DNA from 3 places in the Amycolatopsis sp. NPDC051045 genome. Region 1 is predicted to be linked to each of the others. Evidence: riboswitches for the same ligand, from Rfam matches in the RefSeq annotation. Region 1 holds a riboswitch; each other region holds the start of a gene.
The links. Region 1 has a riboswitch for S-adenosylmethionine ahead of AB0M80_RS42135 (aminotransferase class V-fold PLP-dependent enzyme). Riboswitches for the same ligand answer to the same signal wherever they lie in the genome.

Region 1 (5,368 bases):
CGCCGACTACGAGATCCCCGGGCTGAAGACCGAACTGGGGAAGGTCGAACCCGCCGCGAGCAAGGACGAGCAGGTCGAGGACGGGTTCGGCCAGGGGCGGATCCAGGCCAGCGCCCTCGGCGGCGCGCTGATGGCCGCCACGGTCGCCACCGGCAAGGCGATCACGCCGAGGCTGTGGCACGACCTCGAGACCACGGTGGTCAAGGGCTACTCGCCGCCGCCGGCGTCGGCGCTCGGCGAGGTGCGGAAGCTGATGCGCGCGGTGGTGACCAGCGGCACCGGCCACGCGGCCGCCTCCGCCGGGAACGTCTTCGGCAAGACCGGCACCGCCCAGTTCGGCGACGGCAAGCAGGCCACCGGCTGGTTCGTCGGCTACCGCGGGAACGTGGCCTTCGCGGTGGTCCTGGAGGACTCGAACGACTCGGGCCCGGCCGTCCAGCTGGCGGCCAAGTTCCTCAAGGCCCGCTGACGCCCCGAACCGGACGACACGCGCACTCACCCGGACGACACGCGTACGCAGCCGGACGACACACCGACGCCCGCAGCGCGGTCATCGTGTCGTCCGCCTGGGTACGCGTGTCGTCCGTCCAGGTACGCGTGTCGTCCGGCTGGGTGCGAAGGTTCGGCCGCGGGCGAAGGGTGCGGGCCGTAGCGTGGGGGCATGGAGACGATCGCGCTGGCCGAGGTGGCCGCGGTGCTCGCCGACCCGAGCCGGGCCACCATGTGCCTCGTGCTGCTGGACGGGCGGGCTTGGACGGTCGGTGAGCTCGCGAAGGCAGCCGGGATCGCGCTCTCGACGGCCAGCGAGCACGTCACCCGGCTGGCCGGTGCCGGTTTCGTCGCCCGCGTCAAGCAGGGCCGCGCCAGCTACGTCCGGATCGCCGACCCGCGCGTGGCCGAGCTGATCGAGCACCTGGCCCAGCACGCCGTGACATTCGGGGCTCCGCCCCGGGCCGGGGACTCCGCCACCCGGAGCCCCCGAAAAACTTCCGGGCACCGGCCGGTGACGGGGCTGAAGTCGTCGCTGCGGGCGCGGCGGCTCGGGTTCGCGCGGACCTGCTACGACCACCTCGCCGGCGAACTCGGGGTCGCCCTCCGCGACGGCATGCTCGCCGCCGGCCTGCTCGACGTGGCCGGTGGGCTGGCGCTGACCCCGCGTGGCCGCGAGGTGCTGGCGGATCTCGGTGTGCCGGTCGCCGCCGGGCGGCGGGCGCTGCTGCGCGACTGTCTGGATTGGACGGAGCGCCGCGACCACCTCGCCGGGGCCCTGCCCGCGGCGCTGCTCGATCGGGCGGTCGACGCCGGCTGGGTGGCCCGCGACGGGCACCGCGCGGTCAAGGTGCTGCCGGCGGCGGGGGAGCCGTTCGCCGCCCTCGGTGTCGATCTGGACGCGCTCGGTGGCGTTGCGGGGCCTTAACACACCGGCTGTCCGGCGCCGGGCAGCGGGACACGAACGAGTTAACCTCGTCGCCTCACTATTCTGAGGGCCCCACGGCACTCGGGAGGGAGGCGGCATGGACCAGCTTCCCGTGCTGCTCGGCGTCGGCGGCGTCGTGCTCCTCGCCTCCGTGCTGGCCGTGCGCGTGTCGATCCGGCTCGGCCTGCCCTCGCTGCTGCTGTACCTGGGGATCGGCGTGCTGCTGGGCGAAGCCGGCTTCGGCGTCCGGTTCGACAACCCCGAGCTGACCCAGTCGCTCGGCCTCGCCGCGCTCGTCATGATCCTCGCCGAAGGCGGCCTGACCACCCGGTGGTCGGCCGTGAAACCCGCGCTGGGCAGCGGAATCGCACTGTCCACAGTGGCCGTCGTGGTGAGCGTGGCAGTCACCGGCGCGGCCCTGCACTGGCTGTTGGGCCTCGACTGGCGGCTGGCGCTGCTGTGGGGCGCGGTGCTCGCCTCCACCGACGCGGCCGCGGTGTTTTCGGTGCTGCGCACGGCGGGGATCGGCCAACGGCTCACCGGAACGCTCGAGCTCGAGTCGGGCATCAACGACGCGCCGGCCTACATCGCCGTCGTGGTGCTGGCCGAAGGCACCACTGTGGACTGGACGTTGCCCCTGCTGGTGGTCTACGAGCTGACGGCGGGCCTGGTCATCGGGCTGGCCTTCGGCTGGCTCGGCGGGTTCGCGCTGCGCCGGGCCGCGCTGCCGGCGACCGGGCTCTACCCGCTCGCCACGGTCGCGGTGTGCGTCGTGGCGTACTCGTCCGGGCAGCTGCTGCACGCGTCCGGGCTGCTCGCCACCTACGTCGCCGCGCTGGTGCTCGGCAATTCGCGGCTGCCGCACCGGTCGGACACGCTTTCGTTCGCCGAAGGACTGGGCTGGCTGGCGCAGATCGGGCTGTTCGTGCTGCTCGGCCTGTTCGCTTCGCCGGGCCGCCTGCTCGACGCGATCGTGCCGGGCCTGGTCGCGGGCGCGGTCGTGCTGCTGCTGGCGCGGCCGGTGTCGGTCGTGCTGTCGATGCTGCCGTTCCGGCTGCCGTGGCGGGAACAGGCGTTCCTGTCGTGGGCCGGGCTGCGCGGCGCCGTGCCGATCGTGCTCGCCATGATCCCGCTGTCGCAGGGCCTGCCGGGCGCGCAGCGGCTGGTCGACGCGGTGTTCGTGCTGGTCGTCGTGCTGACGTTGGTGCAGGGGGCGACGCTCGGCCCGCTCGCGCGCCGGCTCGGGCTGGCCAAGAAGTCCGAGGCGTACGAGATCGACGTCGACTCCGCACCGCTGGACGAGCTGGGGGCCGAACTGCTGCAGGTCCGCATCCAGCCCGGCTCGAAGCTGCACGGCGTCTACCTCTCCGAGCTGCGGCTGCCCGTCGGGGCGACGATCAGCCTGGTCGTGCGCGAAGGCACGGGCTTCACCCCGGAGAAGACCAGCCGGCTGCAGGAGCACGACCAGTTGCTGGTCGTCACGACGAGCGCCGTCCGCGACGCCGCCGAACGCCGGCTCCGCGCCGTCGACCGGGCCGGGCGCCTGGCTCGCTGGAGGGGCGAGTCCGGCCGGTAGCGGATCTTCGTGCCGCGAAGCCGGGCACTGTCGGCGGCTCCCTTCGGCGGCCACTGCCTGTGAGCGGCGTCTCAGAATGTGGGGCGGGGTTGGCCGCCGGGCGCACTCTCGGTTACCTTCTGGACCAGGTCATGAGTGCCAGCGCGAAGCCCCGGCTTGCTGGCCGGCAACCCTCCTACCGCGGTGGGGTGCCCCGGGTGAAGACCAGGCCGGTCGCGTCGTGCGACGGGCAAGCGCGGGCCCCTCGCCGGGGGTCCCCCGGACTGCCGAGGAGGCACCGATGACTCTCGCCATCGACCGCACCCAGCTCGAAACCGTGGTCTCGTCCAGCATCCCCGCCGTCGCCGGCGCGTCGCTGCGGGTGCCGCTGGTGACCGGCGGGGACATCGGCTACGCCAACCTCGACCACGCCGCCAGCGCCCCGTGTCTCGACGCGGTCCGCAGCGCCGTCGACGAGTTCCTGCCCTGGTACGCCAGCGTCCACCGCGGCGCGGGCTTCGCCTCGCAGGTCTCCACGCGGCTCTACGAGCGCACCCGCGACGTCCTGCGCCGGTTCGCCGGCGCCCGGCGGACCGACACCGTCGTCTTCACCCGCAACACCACCGACTCCTTCAACCTCCTCGCCCGCAGCCTGCCGCGGCACACCACGGTGATCGTGTTCGACACCGAGCACCACGCCGCGCTGCTGCCGTGGACGGGCCCGAACGTCCGGCGGCTGCCGACCCCGCGCACCCGGCTGGCCGCGGTGTCCGCTGTGGACGAAGCGCTCGCGGATGCCCCGCAGGGACCGCGTCTGGTCGTCGTCACCGGAGCGTCCAATGTGACCGGTGAGCTGCTCCCGGTGGCGGAGATCGCGGCCGTGGCGCGCAAGCACGGCGCGCGCATCGCGCTCGACGCCGCCCAGCTGGCCCCCCACCGCCGGATCTCGATCAAGGAACTGGACGTCGACTACGTCGCGCTGTCCGGCCACAAGCTATATGCGCCCTTCGGCGCGGGCGCGCTGATCGGCCGCGCCGACTGGCTGCGCGCGGCCCGGCCGTACCTGGCCGGAGGGGGCGCGACCAAGCTCGTCACCGAAGACGCCGTCGTCTGGAACACCGGCCCGGAGCGCCACGAAGCCGGCTCGCCCAACACCGTCGGCGTGTACGCGCTCGGCGTCGCGTGCGAAACCCTCAGCCGGAACTGGGACGCCGTCGAGGCGCACGAACAGGCCCTGCTCGCGCGGCTCCGCAAGGGCCTCGAGGGCATCCCGGGCTGCGCCGAATTGAGGCTGTTCGACTCGCCGGTCGACCGGGTCGGCACGGTCAGCTTCGTCGTCGACGGCTTCGACCCGGGCTGGCTCGCGGCGGTGCTGTCGGCCGAGTACGGCATCGGCGTGCGCGACGGCGCCTTCTGCGCGCACATCGCGGCCAAGCGGCTGATCGGCGTCACCGGCGGCGACGGGCAGCAGGCGGTCCGCGTCAGCCTCGGCCTCGGCAGCACGGAGGAACACGTCGACCGCGTGGTGCTGGCGCTGCGGCAGATCGTCGCGCGCGGAGCCCGCTGGGAGTACGCGAAGGTGGACGGCCGCTGGGCCCCGGTGGGCGACCCGCGGGAGCTGCCGCCCTTCTGCTGAGCGCTAGCCTGGGCCGATGGGGAGAGGGCCACGTTTCTGGTTTCCGCTGGCACTGCTGGGCTTCGCCGAGATCGGCCTGGCCGCGGCGCAGCTGCTGGCGCGCCGGAGCCGGGCCGAAGCCGGGGCCGCGAACTTCCTCCTCGGACCGGCGCACTCCGCGGGGCCGACCTATGGCCGCCTCCAGTGGATGGCCCTGGACGATTTCCACGCCCTGGGCGGCAGCCTGCCGGGCGGACCCGCCTGGCTGGTCGCGCTCGGCGTGGTGGTCGCCGGCACGGCCGTCTGGTACGCGGTAACCCTGCGGCCCGTCCGCACCGGGCGGTTCGTCCTCGGCACGGTCGGCGCGGTGCTCGCCGTCCCGCTGCTCGACCTGGTCGGGTCCTGGCAGTTCGGGCTCGGCGACGGCCTGCGTGGCCCGCTGCTGGCCACGCTCGGCCTGCTGCTGCTCGCCGCGTACGAGCGCAGCCGGTTCGTCCTGCTCACCGCGGTCGCGTTCGCCCTGGTCGTTTTGGTGCTTTCGGCGGACATGGCAGGCGTGCTGGTCTCGGCCCTGATCCTGCTCGCCGCCGCCTTCGTCGCCCTGCTGCGGGGAAACCCGCGCCCGCTACCCTGAGGCGATGGGGAGTTCGCGGCGGTACTGGTTCCCGTTGGCCGCGCTGGGATTCGCGCAGCTCGTGATGGTGGCCGTCGACCTGGTGCCGGACGAGCCCGCGCCGCTCGCGCCGTTCGCGACGGGCTACCAGGTGTCCCAGGATCTCCA
Region 2 (5,368 bases), on a different contig from region 1:
CAGCGGTGTAGTAGAGCCAGACGAACTGGGTGCCGCCGGAGGAGACCCGTTTGGCCGCCAGGTTCCACGCGGCGTGCACGACGGCGGCGACGAGGACCAGGGACAGTGCGGTGGCGTTCATGGCACCCCTTACGGGTTTCCACGGGCGCGGGAACCCTGGGCCCTATCGCCGTCCACGGTACTCCTGGTGATCGGATCCCGGCTCCGGACGCCGACGGCCCGGCTGTTAGAGTGGGCGCTCGTTGCCGTGCGGCATTCCGCTATGGAGGAAGCCCGTTCTCACGAACGGGGCCGGTTCGAGCGCGGCGGCGAATCTCACCGAGTGAACACAGGAGTTGCCTCATGGCCAACATCAAGTCGCAGATCAAGCGCATCACGACGAACGAGAAGGCGCGTCAGCGCAACCAGGCGATCCGGTCCTCGGTGAAGACCGCGATCCGCAAGGTTCGCGAAGCCGCCGAGTCCGGCGACAAGGCCAAGGCCGTCGAGCTGCAGCGCGACGCCGCCCAGAAGCTGGACAAGGCCGTCTCGAAGGGCGTCATCCACGCCAACCAGGCCGCCAACAAGAAGTCGGCGCTGGCGAAGCGCGTCAACGCGCTCTGAGCTGGTTGATTTCTGGGAAAGCCCCGGCTTCGGCCGGGGCTTTCTTCATGCGCGGATGCGGCTGAAGAGGTGCGGCTGAGAGCTGCGGCCACACCAGGCGCACGCTGCGGCTGAGGCGACGGCGGCCGGCGCGGCGTGCGCGCTGTGCGGGGCCTCTCCGGAGCTCAGCTGCCGGGGTTCACGGTGCGTCGACCCAGCACAGGTCAGTGGTCGCCTTGCCAGTGGCGCCCCGTTGACAGTGGCGCCCCGGCCGTCAGCGGTCGCCCTTGGCGGCGGCCACCTGCAGGACCGCTCGCTCCAGCGCGTAGCCCGGGTCCGCCGCCACGCCCTTGACCTCGGCGTTCAGCCGCGCGACCACGCGCATGGCCGTGGCCAGGCCGTCGGGGTTCCAGCCGCGGGACTGCCCCTGCGCCTTGCGGATCTTCCACGGCGGCATGCCGAGCTCGCCGGCCATCTGGTTCGGGTTGCCCCGGCCGGCGCCGGAGACCCGGGCGATCGTGCGGACCGCGTCGGCCAGCGCGTCGGCGACCAGGACGTGCGGAACACCGAGCTGCATCGCCCACCGCAGCGACTCCAGCGCCGCCGCGCGGTCGCCGCTGACCGCCTTTTCCGCGACCGCGAACCCGGTCACGTCGGCGCGCCCGCGGTGGTAGCGGCGGACCGCCTCCGCGTCGACGGACCCGCCGGTGTCCGCCACCAGCTGCGTCGCCGCCGAAGACAGTTCCCGCAGGTCGGAGCCCACGGCGTCGAGGAGCGCGGCCACCCCGGCCGGGTCGATCTTGCCGCCCACCCGGCGCACCTCGTGGCGCACGAACTGCTCCCGCTCGGCCGGCTTCGTCAGCTTCGGGCACTCGGTGACCTCGGCGCCGGCCTTCTTCAGCGCCGCCGGGAGCGATTTGCCCGCCTTGCTGCGCCCGCCGCCGGTGTGCACGACGACGAGCACGACCCCGTCCGCCGGGTCCTTCAGGTAGGCCGCCACGGCGTCGGCCAGCTCCTGCGAGATGTCCTGCGCCGACTCCAGGACGATCACCCGGCCTTCGCTGAACAGCGAGGGGCTGACCAGTTCGGCCAGCTCGGGAGCTGTGAGATCGGACACCCGCACCCGGGAAAGCTCCGCGGTCGAGTCCATCGCGCGGGCGGCGGCGAGCGTCTCGCGGACGGCCCGCTCGATCAGCAGTTCTTCCTCCCCCAGCACCAGCTGCAGCGGGGCCGGGGCGGTGGCTTGCGCGGTCACCCGGGAATCTTCTCACTTGCGCTTCCGTGCGCCCGCTCCGGTGATGTCGAGCGGCCACCGTGGCACGGCGCGAGCGGGATGTCGTACGGTGTAGCCGAGGCAGCACGCCCCGGGGCGATCCGATGGGCGCGCACCGACAACTGAATACCGCTCATCCAGAGGGGCAGAGGGAACGGCCCGACGAAGCCCCGGCAACCGGCGTACAGCCCGTCATTCCGCGATCGCGGGATAGCTGACGACCACGGTGCCAATTCCGGCCCGCTTCGGCGGGGCAGATGAGGAAAGGAACCTCGCGATGACCGCAACCCTCGGCACGACCTCCACCACGAAGACCCCGGATCTCGGTCCCGCCGTCGAACTGGTGTCGAAGGAAGAGGGCCACCGGCAGCCGCTCGCCCCGGAATTCGTCTCCGCCGAAGACTTCTCGCCGCTCGAGGTCGCCTACGACTTCGGCCGCGTCCGCCGTGAGGACATCGAGGCCGGCCCCAAGAACATCTGGCGCTACAAGAAGCTCCTTCCGGTTCCGTCCAACGTCGAAGAGATCCCGAACACCGAGCCGGGCGCGACCCGGCTGGTCCGCGCCGACCGCCTCGCCAAGGAACTCGGCCTCAAGCGCGTGTGGGTCAAGGACGACACCGGCAACCCGACGCACTCCTTCAAGGACCGCGTCGTCGCCGTCGCGCTGGCCGCGGCCCGCGAGTTCGGGTTCGAGGTGCTCGCGTGTCCGTCGACCGGCAACCTGGCCAACGCGACGGCCGCCGCCGCGGCCCGCGCCGGCTGGCGGTCGGTCGTGCTGATCCCGAAGACCCTCGAGCGCGCCAAGATCCTCACCACCGCGGTGTACGACGGCGACCTCATCGCCATCGACGGCAACTACGACGACGTCAACCGCCTGGCCACCGAGCTCGCCGGCGAGCACCCGAAGTGGGCGTTCGTCAACGTGAACGTCCGGCCGTACTACTCGGAGGGCTCGAAGACGCTGGCCTTCGAGGTCGCCGAGCAGCTCGGCTGGCGCATCCCGCCGCAGATCGTCGTGCCGATCGCCTCCGGTTCGCAGCTGACCAAGGTGGACAAGGGTTTCCGCGAGCTGGGTCAGCTCGGTCTCGTGGACGCCAGCCCGTACAAGGTGTTCGGCGCGCAGGCCACCGGCTGCTCCCCGGTGTCGGCCGCGTTCCGCGCCGGCCTGGACGTGGTCCAGCCGGTGAAGCCGGACACCATTGCCCGCTCGCTGGCGATCGGCAACCCGGCCGACGGCCCGTACGTGCTCGACATCGTCAACCGCACCGGCGGCGCGATCGAGGACGTGTCCGACGAAGAGGTCGTCGAGGGCATCCGCCTGCTCGCCCGCACCGAAGGCATCTTCACCGAGACGGCGGGCGGGGTCACCGTCGCCACGGCGAAGAAGCTCGTCGAGACGGGCAAGCTGGACCCGGACGCCGAGACGGTCCTGCTGATCACCGGTGACGGCCTCAAGACCCTCGACGCGATCGAGAACCACGTGGGCCCCAAGGCGACCCTGCCGCCGTCGGCCGCGGCCGTGAACGAGGCACTCGGCTACTGAGCTCCCGCGGGGGCGGGCGCTCCGCCCGCCCCCGTTGCTCAGCGGCGTGGCGGCCCACGTGGCTCGCCGCGGCGGGCGATCGCCGTTCCGGTGACCACCGCCGTGTCGCCGTCCAGGTCGGTACGGGTGACGAGCGCACCGAGCGCAGCCAGGGTGTCCATTGTGGACTTGTTCGGGTGCCCGTACGTGTTGCCCGCGCCCACGCTGACCAACGCCACCCGTGGGGCCACCGCCGCGAGGAACGACGGCAGCGAGTACCGCGAGCCGTGGTGCGGCACCTTCAACACCTCCGCTTTCAGATCTCCGACCTCGGCCAGCAGGTCCGCCTGCGCGGCCAGTTCGACGTCACCAGTCAGCAGGACCCGGCCCACCGGGGTTTCCGCGCGCAGCACCACCGAGCTGTTGTTGATCGTGGTGCCGTCCTGCTGCCCGGCCGACCGGGCCGGTACGTACCGCGGACCCAGCACGTCGAGCGCCAGGCCGGGCCAGTCCAGCCGTTCGCCCGGGTTCAGCTCCACCAGCGGCACCGCCTGCCGGGCGGCCTCCGCGGCGACCTGGCGCCAGGCCCACTCCGGTGACCGCCCCGGGCCGACCGCGATCGCGCCGACCGCACGGCCGTCGAAGACCGATGCGAGGCCGCCGATGTGGTCGGCGTGCAGGTGGCTCAGCACCAGCAGCGGGATCCGGTCGACGGCCAGCCGGTGCAGGCACTCGTCGACCGGCCCCGGCTCGGGTCCGGCGTCCACCACGACCGCCCGCCCCGGCTCGGCGGTCGCCAACACGACCGCGTCACCCTGACCGACGTCGCACTCGACCATCGCCCAGTTCCGCGGCGGCCACGCCGGCGCCAGCACCCGGACCGGCACGAACACCAGCAGCGCTCCGACGACGAGTACCGCCATCAGCACCCGCACGCGCCGGTGCCGGGCCGCCGGCACCAGCACACCCAGGACCGCGGCGGCGAGGAGCCCGCCGGCCCACCCACCGGGCCAGGCGACGACCGCGCCCGGGGCCCGCGCGCCGTGCCGGGCCACCGTGATCAGCCACCGGGCCTCCGGGTCGGCCAGGTGCACCAGAACTTTCCCGGCGCCCGGCCACCACGGGCCGGTGACCGTCGCCAGCACGCCGAGCACCGTCGCCGGGGCCACCACGGGCGCGGCGAGGACGTTGGTCAGCACCGAGACCAGGCTCACCGAGCCCGCCATGCCCGCGAGCACCGGCGCCGTCACCAGGAAGGCCGCCAACGGGATCGCCAGCCCTTCCGCGAAGCCCAGTGGGATCCCCCGGCGGACCAGCGCCCCGGCCCAGCGGGGCGCGAGCAGGACCAGCCCGGCGGTGGCGCACACCGACAGCACGAACCCGAAGTCCGTGGCCATCGCCGGATCCGCCACTACCAGCACGCACACCGCGAAGGCCAGCGCCGGCAGCGCTGAACCCCGCCGTCCCAGCGCCAGGGCCAGCAACGCCACGGCCGCCATCACCCCCGCGCGCAGCACGCTCGGCTCCGGGCCGACCAGGACGAGGAACCCGGCCAGGCACGTCCCGGCCGCCGCGGCCGACAGCCGGGGCCCGAGCCGGAGCAGGCGCAGCAGGAGCAGCACCGCCCCGCAGACCACCGCGAGGTTTCCGCCGCTGACCGCGGTGAGGTGCGCAAGGCCCGCGGTGACGAACTCCTGCTCGACGCGCGGGGACAACGCACTTGTGTCGCCCAGCACCAGCCCCGGGAGCAGGCCCGCCGGTTCGTCCGGCAAGGCCTGACACAGGTCGTGCAGGCCCGCGCGCAGTTCGGCCGCCGTCCGCTGCCACCACGGCGCCGGGCCGGGCTCCCCCGGCGGGCCGCGCACCGAAAGCACCGCCACGGTCAGGTCCGACCCACGCGGCGGCATCAGCAGGCCCGTCGCGGTCACCTCCTGGCCCGGCAGCAGCGAGGCCCACGGCGCCACCGGCGCCAGAAGTAGGACGCGGCCGGC
Region 3 (5,368 bases), on a different contig from region 1:
CGATGACGAACCGCGTCGCCACGACCTGCGTCGTGTCGTCCACGGTGAATTCCGGATCTTCCAGCGCGGCGCGCATTTCGGCGCTCTGCCAGTACTCCGTGTGGTCGGCGCGCCATTCGGCGACGCTCGTGAAGCCCTCGCCCTCGTCGAGCGCGTGCTGCAGATCCACTTCGGACAGTGGCAGGACGCGGACCTCGGTGGTCTCGAGCACCGCGACCCCTTCGCCCGCCGAGTCGATCATCAGCTCGCGCTCGCCGACGACGGGCAGCTCTTCGCCGTGCTTCTCGTATTCGGCGACCAGGCCGGTGGTCGAAGTCTTGTCCCCGCGCAGGATCGCCGCGACCAGCTGGTCGCGCAGCGGGCCGGGGAACGCGAACTCGGCGCGCTTCACGCGTGCACCCGCGGCGTTGCCGGGCGCGGCGCGTCGTCCCCGCCGACGACGCGGGCGCCGGGGACCGGGCCGTGGGCCACGCGGACCGTCCGGCACACGCCGGCGCCCGACAGCTCCGCGGCGACCTCCACCGCCGACTGCGCGTCTTCGCAGAGGAACGCGCACGTCGGGCCGGAGCCGGACACCGTGCCCGCGAGCGCGCCCGCGTTGACGCCCGCCCGGAGCGTGCGGCGCAGGTCGGGCCGCAGCGAGACCGCCGCCGCCTGGAGGTCGTTGCCCAGCAGGAGGGCCAGCTGACGCGGGTCGCCCGAGGCCAGCGCCTCGACGACCGGCGTGTGCGAGCCGATCCGGGGCGGGTTGCCCGCCGCACGCAGGCGATCGAGCTCCTTGAACACCTTCGGCGTCGACAGCCCTTCGGCGTCGAAGGCCAGCACCCAGTGGAACGTGTGCCGCGACAGCACCGGGACGAGCTGCTCGCCGCGCCCGGTGCCCAGCGCGGTGCCGCCGTAGAGCGCGAACGGGACGTCGCTGCCCAGCCCGGCGGCGATCTCGGCCAGCTCGTCGCGGGTGACGTCGAGGTTCCACAGGCTCGCCAGCCCGACCAGCGTCGCCGCCGCGTCGGCGCTGCCGCCCGCCATGCCGCCGGCGACCGGGATGCCTTTGCGCAGCACCACCCGGACCTTCGGCTCACCGGTGCGGCCGACGTGCGCGGCCAGCGCCTCGACGGCCCGCCAGGCCAGGTTTTCGGGACCGGTCGGGACCGCACCCTCCCCCTCGCCGTAGACCTCGATGCCGGGCTCTTCGGTGACCGCGACGGTCACCTCGTCGGTCAGCGACAGCGCCTGGAACACGGTCACCAGCTCGTGGTAACCGTCTTCGCGCAGGTCGTCGACCGAAAGGTGGAGGTTGACCTTGGCCGGGACCCGGACGGTGACTGGGGGCGGAACTACGGCGAGCACCCGACCAGCCTACGTGTCCCCGCCGCCCCGCTCCCCGCCAGCCGTGAATGCCACCTCGAGGGACTCAGCGTCCCTCAAGGTGGCATTCACGGACGTTCGGGCCAGGTCAGGCGGCCGCGACACCCTGCGGGCCGCGGGCGGTGTAGGTGACGTGGCCACCGCGCTCGGCGACCCACGCCAGGGCGGCGTCGGCCCGCTCGCCGCGGACGCCGAGGCGGAACCGGCCGACCGGGGTGTCGCCGATGCGGGTCAGGCCGCCGCCGATGGTGGCGAACTCGACGTCGAAGCGGCCCGCGGCCTCGGGCAGCAGCGCGCCCACCGACGCGAAGCCGACCAGCACGACGTCGGCGGAGCGGTCGTAGCGCGCCACCTGCGAGCGGGTGGTCTCGATGGCCGGCAGCAGCGCCTGCGCGGTGCGGCTGGCCGGGTCGGAGATCAGGTCGAGCACCGTGCCGCGCTCGACGACCGTGCCGTCCTCCAGCACCGCGACGTCGTCGCAGATCCGGCGGACCACGCCCGCGTCCGGCGTCGTGACGACGACGGTGACGCCCAGCTCGGACCGGGCCCGGTCGAGGACGGCGAGCACCGCGCCGGCCTCCTCCGGGTCGATGCCGGCGGTCGGGTCGTCGGCGAGCAGCACGGCGGGGGCCGCCGCCAGCGCCTTCGCGACCGCGACGCGGCGGAGCTGACCGGCGGACAGCTCGCCGGGACGCTGCGTGGCGCGCTGGGTCAGGCCGACGAGGTCGAGCAGCGAGCCGACCCGGCTGCGGCGCTGCGGGCCGTCGACGCCGAGCTGCTCGAGCGGGGAAGCGATGTTGCCGGCGATGGTGCGCTCGGCGATCAGCTCCGGCTTCGTGGAGACGACCCCGAGCTGACGGCGGATTTCGCGGAGGCGACGGCCGTCGAGGGTGCCGGTGTTGAGGCCGTCGAGGCGGACGACGCCGCGGTCGGGGCGCTCCTGCAGCGCGATGCAACGGGCGAGGACGGACTTGCCGGACCCGGCGGGACCGACCACGCCGAACAGCGAGCCGGCCTGGACGTCGACGCTCACGTCCCGCAGGGCGAGGACCGAGTTTCCGTTGGCAGCAAAGGACTTGGACAGATTTTCGACGGTGATCACGAAAGCTCCAGAAAACAGGGCGCCGCCACACGTGGGCGCGCCCGGCCGCAAGCGAATGTCCGTCCGCTATGGACGGTGCGTGAAGAAGGGTGAGACGGCTCGGACTAGCTCAACGGGAGCGTCGACATGCGGTCACGGAGCGGCGGCCTTCGTCGACAACGCGACGCTTGGTCAGCAGCAGGGGGCGAGCTACCCTCTTCATCGAAAACGGCCTCCATCGGTCCTGGCGGTAGCACCTGCCCTGTGGAGGGTGGTTGCTGCGACTTCGGCGAGCCAGGTCTCTCAGTCGCTCGGGATGGACGTAATGAGTAAAACCGATCCCGAGGAGCGAAAGCAAGCCTGTCGGCCCAGATCACACGAGTGGCGGCGTCCGGATCGCGAGATCGCACGCCAAGAGGCGTATTTTCGCCGCTTCCACTGTGGAACCGACGCAGGAAGGCGGCGCGGGAGGCTAACGCGCGGCGGCGATCCGGGCGAAGTCGTGCACGTCCAGCTGCTCACCGCGGGTCCTGGGGTCGATCCCGGCGGCCGTCAGCAGCTCGCCGGCGCGCTCGGCCGAGCCCGCCCAGCCCGCGAGCGCGGCGCGGAGCGTCTTCCTGCGTTGTGAGAAGGCGGCGTCCACCAGCCCGAAGAGCAGTTCCCGGTCTTCGGACGCCGTCTCGTCGCCGCGTTCGAACGCGACGAGCGCGGAATCGACGTTCGGCACGGGCCAGAACACCGAGCGTGGCACGGCGGCGACCTTGCGTGCGCTGCCGTACCAGGCGAGCTTGACGCTCGGCACGCCGTAGATCCGGCTGCCGGGGCCGGCGGCCATCCGGTCGGCGACCTCGGTCTGCACCATGACGAGACCGGACTTCAGCGAGGGCACCTCGGCCAGCAGGTGCAGCACGACGGGGACGGCGACGTTGTACGGCAGGTTGGCGACGAGGGCGGTCGGCTCGCCCAGTTCCTCCCGGGTGACGCGCATGGCGTCGGCCCCGACGACGGTGAGGTTCCCCGCGGCCTCGGGCCCCCGCTCGGCGACGGTCTCGGGCAGCCGCTCGGCGAGCTTGGGATCGATCTCGACGGCCACCACCCGCGCACCGGTGGCGAGCAGCCCCAGGGTCAGCGACCCGAGCCCGGGGCCGACCTCGAGGACGACGTCGTCCGGCCCCACCTTGGCGAGCTCGACGATCCGGCGGACGGTGTTGGGGTCGTGCACGAAGTTCTGCCCGAGCTTCTTGGTCGGCCGCACGTCCAGCTCGGCCGCCAGCCCGCGGATCTCGGCAGGTCCCAACAGTTCAACCACCGGGCGAGCCTACTTGAACGCGTAACTCGCGTGATCAGCGGCGGAACTCACGTGATTGAAGACGTATCTCGCGTGACTGGGAGCGTCACGCGGAAAGGCCCCCGTCCACGGAGGACGGGGGCCTTTCCGGATGAAAGCGTCAGGCCTTCTTGCCGCAGACCGGCCAGGCGCCGTAGCCGCCGCGGGCGTCGCGGACCTTCTCCGCCACCGCGATCTGCTGTTCGCGCGAAGCCTGGTTCGGCAGCGCCGCGTACTGCGAGCCGCCGTAGGCGTTCCACGTCTGCTTGTCGAACTGCAGGCCGCCGTAGTAGCCGTTGCCGGTGTTGGTGGCCCAGTTGCCGCCCGACTCGCACTGCGCGATGCGGTCCCACGCGGAACCGTCGCCGATTTCCGGGTTCGGGGCCTTCTTCGACCCGACGTGCACGATCTTCGGCTTCGGCTGGGTGATGACCTGCTCGGAGACGGTCTCCCGCCCGACCTCTTTGCCGTTCTTCTGCGTGACCTTGTAGGTCACCATCTTCTCGCCGGGCGTGCCGGGGTCCTCGACCTTGGTCTTGCCCTTATCCAGGTCCGGGTCGTCGACGCGCTGCTCGGGCGGGGCGATGGTCTCCTTCTGCTCGACCGTCGAGACGCCGGTGCGGCTGATGTGCACCTCGGCGCCGTCGGTCAGCTTGACGTCCAGACCACCTTCGGCGGCGTCCTCCGGGCCCAGTGCGAGCTTGTACTCGCCCAGGAACTCCTTCGTGGTGACGGCCGTCGTCTTCACCTGCTTCGGCGCGTTGGCGCCGTCGAACAGCGTGATGTTCTTCAGGGTCTTGACCACGACGGTCGCGCCCTCGAGGGGCAGCTCACCGTCCTTCGGCATCGACATCCACGTGCCGGGCTTGTCCATGCCGGCCATGCCGAGCTGGCCGAGCGCGTCACCCAGGTGGGTCGCGCGGACCCAGGACGTGTGCTCCGCGCCGTCGACGATCAGCTTCAGCTGACGGCCGCGCTCCAGCTTGATGACCCCGCCGTCGCCGACCTCCGCCTGCGGGGACGGGGAGAGCGAGTCGTGCGCGCCGACGGACAGGCCCGCGTCCTCGAGCACCTCGCCGACGGTGTCGCCGAACGAGTGCACGGTCTGCTGGTGCCCGTCGACGTCGACGGTGACGCTCTTGTTCATCGCCAGCGCGGCCGCACCGCCACCGGCGACGCTGATCATGACGCTGAGGACGGCACCCTTGAGGAACCGGCGCTTCCAGACCTTGGTCGTCTCGCGGAGACCCTCGTCCAGCACGGCCTTGCGGGCGGCCGGGGAAGCGGTGCGATCCGCCTCGGTCTCGTCCGGGATGACGATCGGCGGCAGGTACGTCGTCTCGGCGTTGATGAGCCGGATCAGCTCGTCGACGTCGACGTCGATCGACGCCATCATCGCGTCGGCGTCCGGGCCTAGTGCGGCGAGGATGTCCTGCTGCGTGATGTTCGGGTCATCGGAGAAGTCGAGCTGGCCGTACGCAGTGTCTTCGAAATCGCGCTCGAGGACGGCCGCGGAGCGCGCTCCAGCCTGTCTGCTACCTGTCACCGGGTCGTTCCCTTTCCCAAGACATCGTTCGGGGCGACGTCTTTAC

Region 2: linked by a shared signal. The riboswitch ahead of thrC (threonine synthase) and the one ahead of AB0M80_RS42135 (aminotransferase class V-fold PLP-dependent enzyme) in region 1 are both predicted to bind S-adenosylmethionine.
Region 3: linked by a shared signal. The riboswitch ahead of AB0M80_RS23665 (ATP-binding cassette domain-containing protein) and the one ahead of AB0M80_RS42135 (aminotransferase class V-fold PLP-dependent enzyme) in region 1 are both predicted to bind S-adenosylmethionine.

What each region holds. Positions count from the first base shown of each region.
Region 1 covers NZ_JBFBCC010000039.1:20,057-25,424, reverse strand. Annotated here, with positions in the region: gene AB0M80_RS42150 (penicillin-binding transpeptidase domain-containing protein) at 1-469, shown strand, start outside; gene AB0M80_RS42145 (metalloregulator ArsR/SmtB family transcription factor) at 662-1,417, shown strand; gene AB0M80_RS42140 (potassium/proton antiporter) at 1,515-2,993, shown strand; SAM riboswitch class IV at 3,121-3,235, shown strand; gene AB0M80_RS42135 (aminotransferase class V-fold PLP-dependent enzyme) at 3,274-4,608, shown strand; gene AB0M80_RS42130 (hypothetical protein) at 4,625-5,221, shown strand; gene AB0M80_RS42125 (hypothetical protein) at 5,226-5,368, shown strand, end outside.
Region 2 covers NZ_JBFBCC010000005.1:266,344-271,711, reverse strand. Annotated here, with positions in the region: gene AB0M80_RS15005 (DMT family transporter) at 1-121, opposite strand, end outside; gene rpsT (30S ribosomal protein S20) at 343-603, shown strand; gene holA (DNA polymerase III subunit delta) at 857-1,837, opposite strand; SAM riboswitch class I at 1,986-2,119, shown strand; gene thrC (threonine synthase) at 2,133-3,398, shown strand; gene AB0M80_RS14985 (ComEC/Rec2 family competence protein) at 3,437-5,368, opposite strand, start outside.
Region 3 covers NZ_JBFBCC010000010.1:3,635-9,002, forward strand. Annotated here, with positions in the region: gene AB0M80_RS23655 (ASCH domain-containing protein) at 1-391, opposite strand, end outside; gene AB0M80_RS23660 (4-(cytidine 5'-diphospho)-2-C-methyl-D-erythritol kinase) at 388-1,350, opposite strand; gene AB0M80_RS23665 (ATP-binding cassette domain-containing protein) at 1,457-2,470, opposite strand; SAM riboswitch class I at 2,682-2,772, opposite strand; gene rsmA (16S rRNA (adenine(1518)-N(6)/adenine(1519)-N(6))-dimethyltransferase RsmA) at 2,922-3,758, opposite strand; gene AB0M80_RS23675 (transglycosylase family protein) at 3,898-5,322, opposite strand.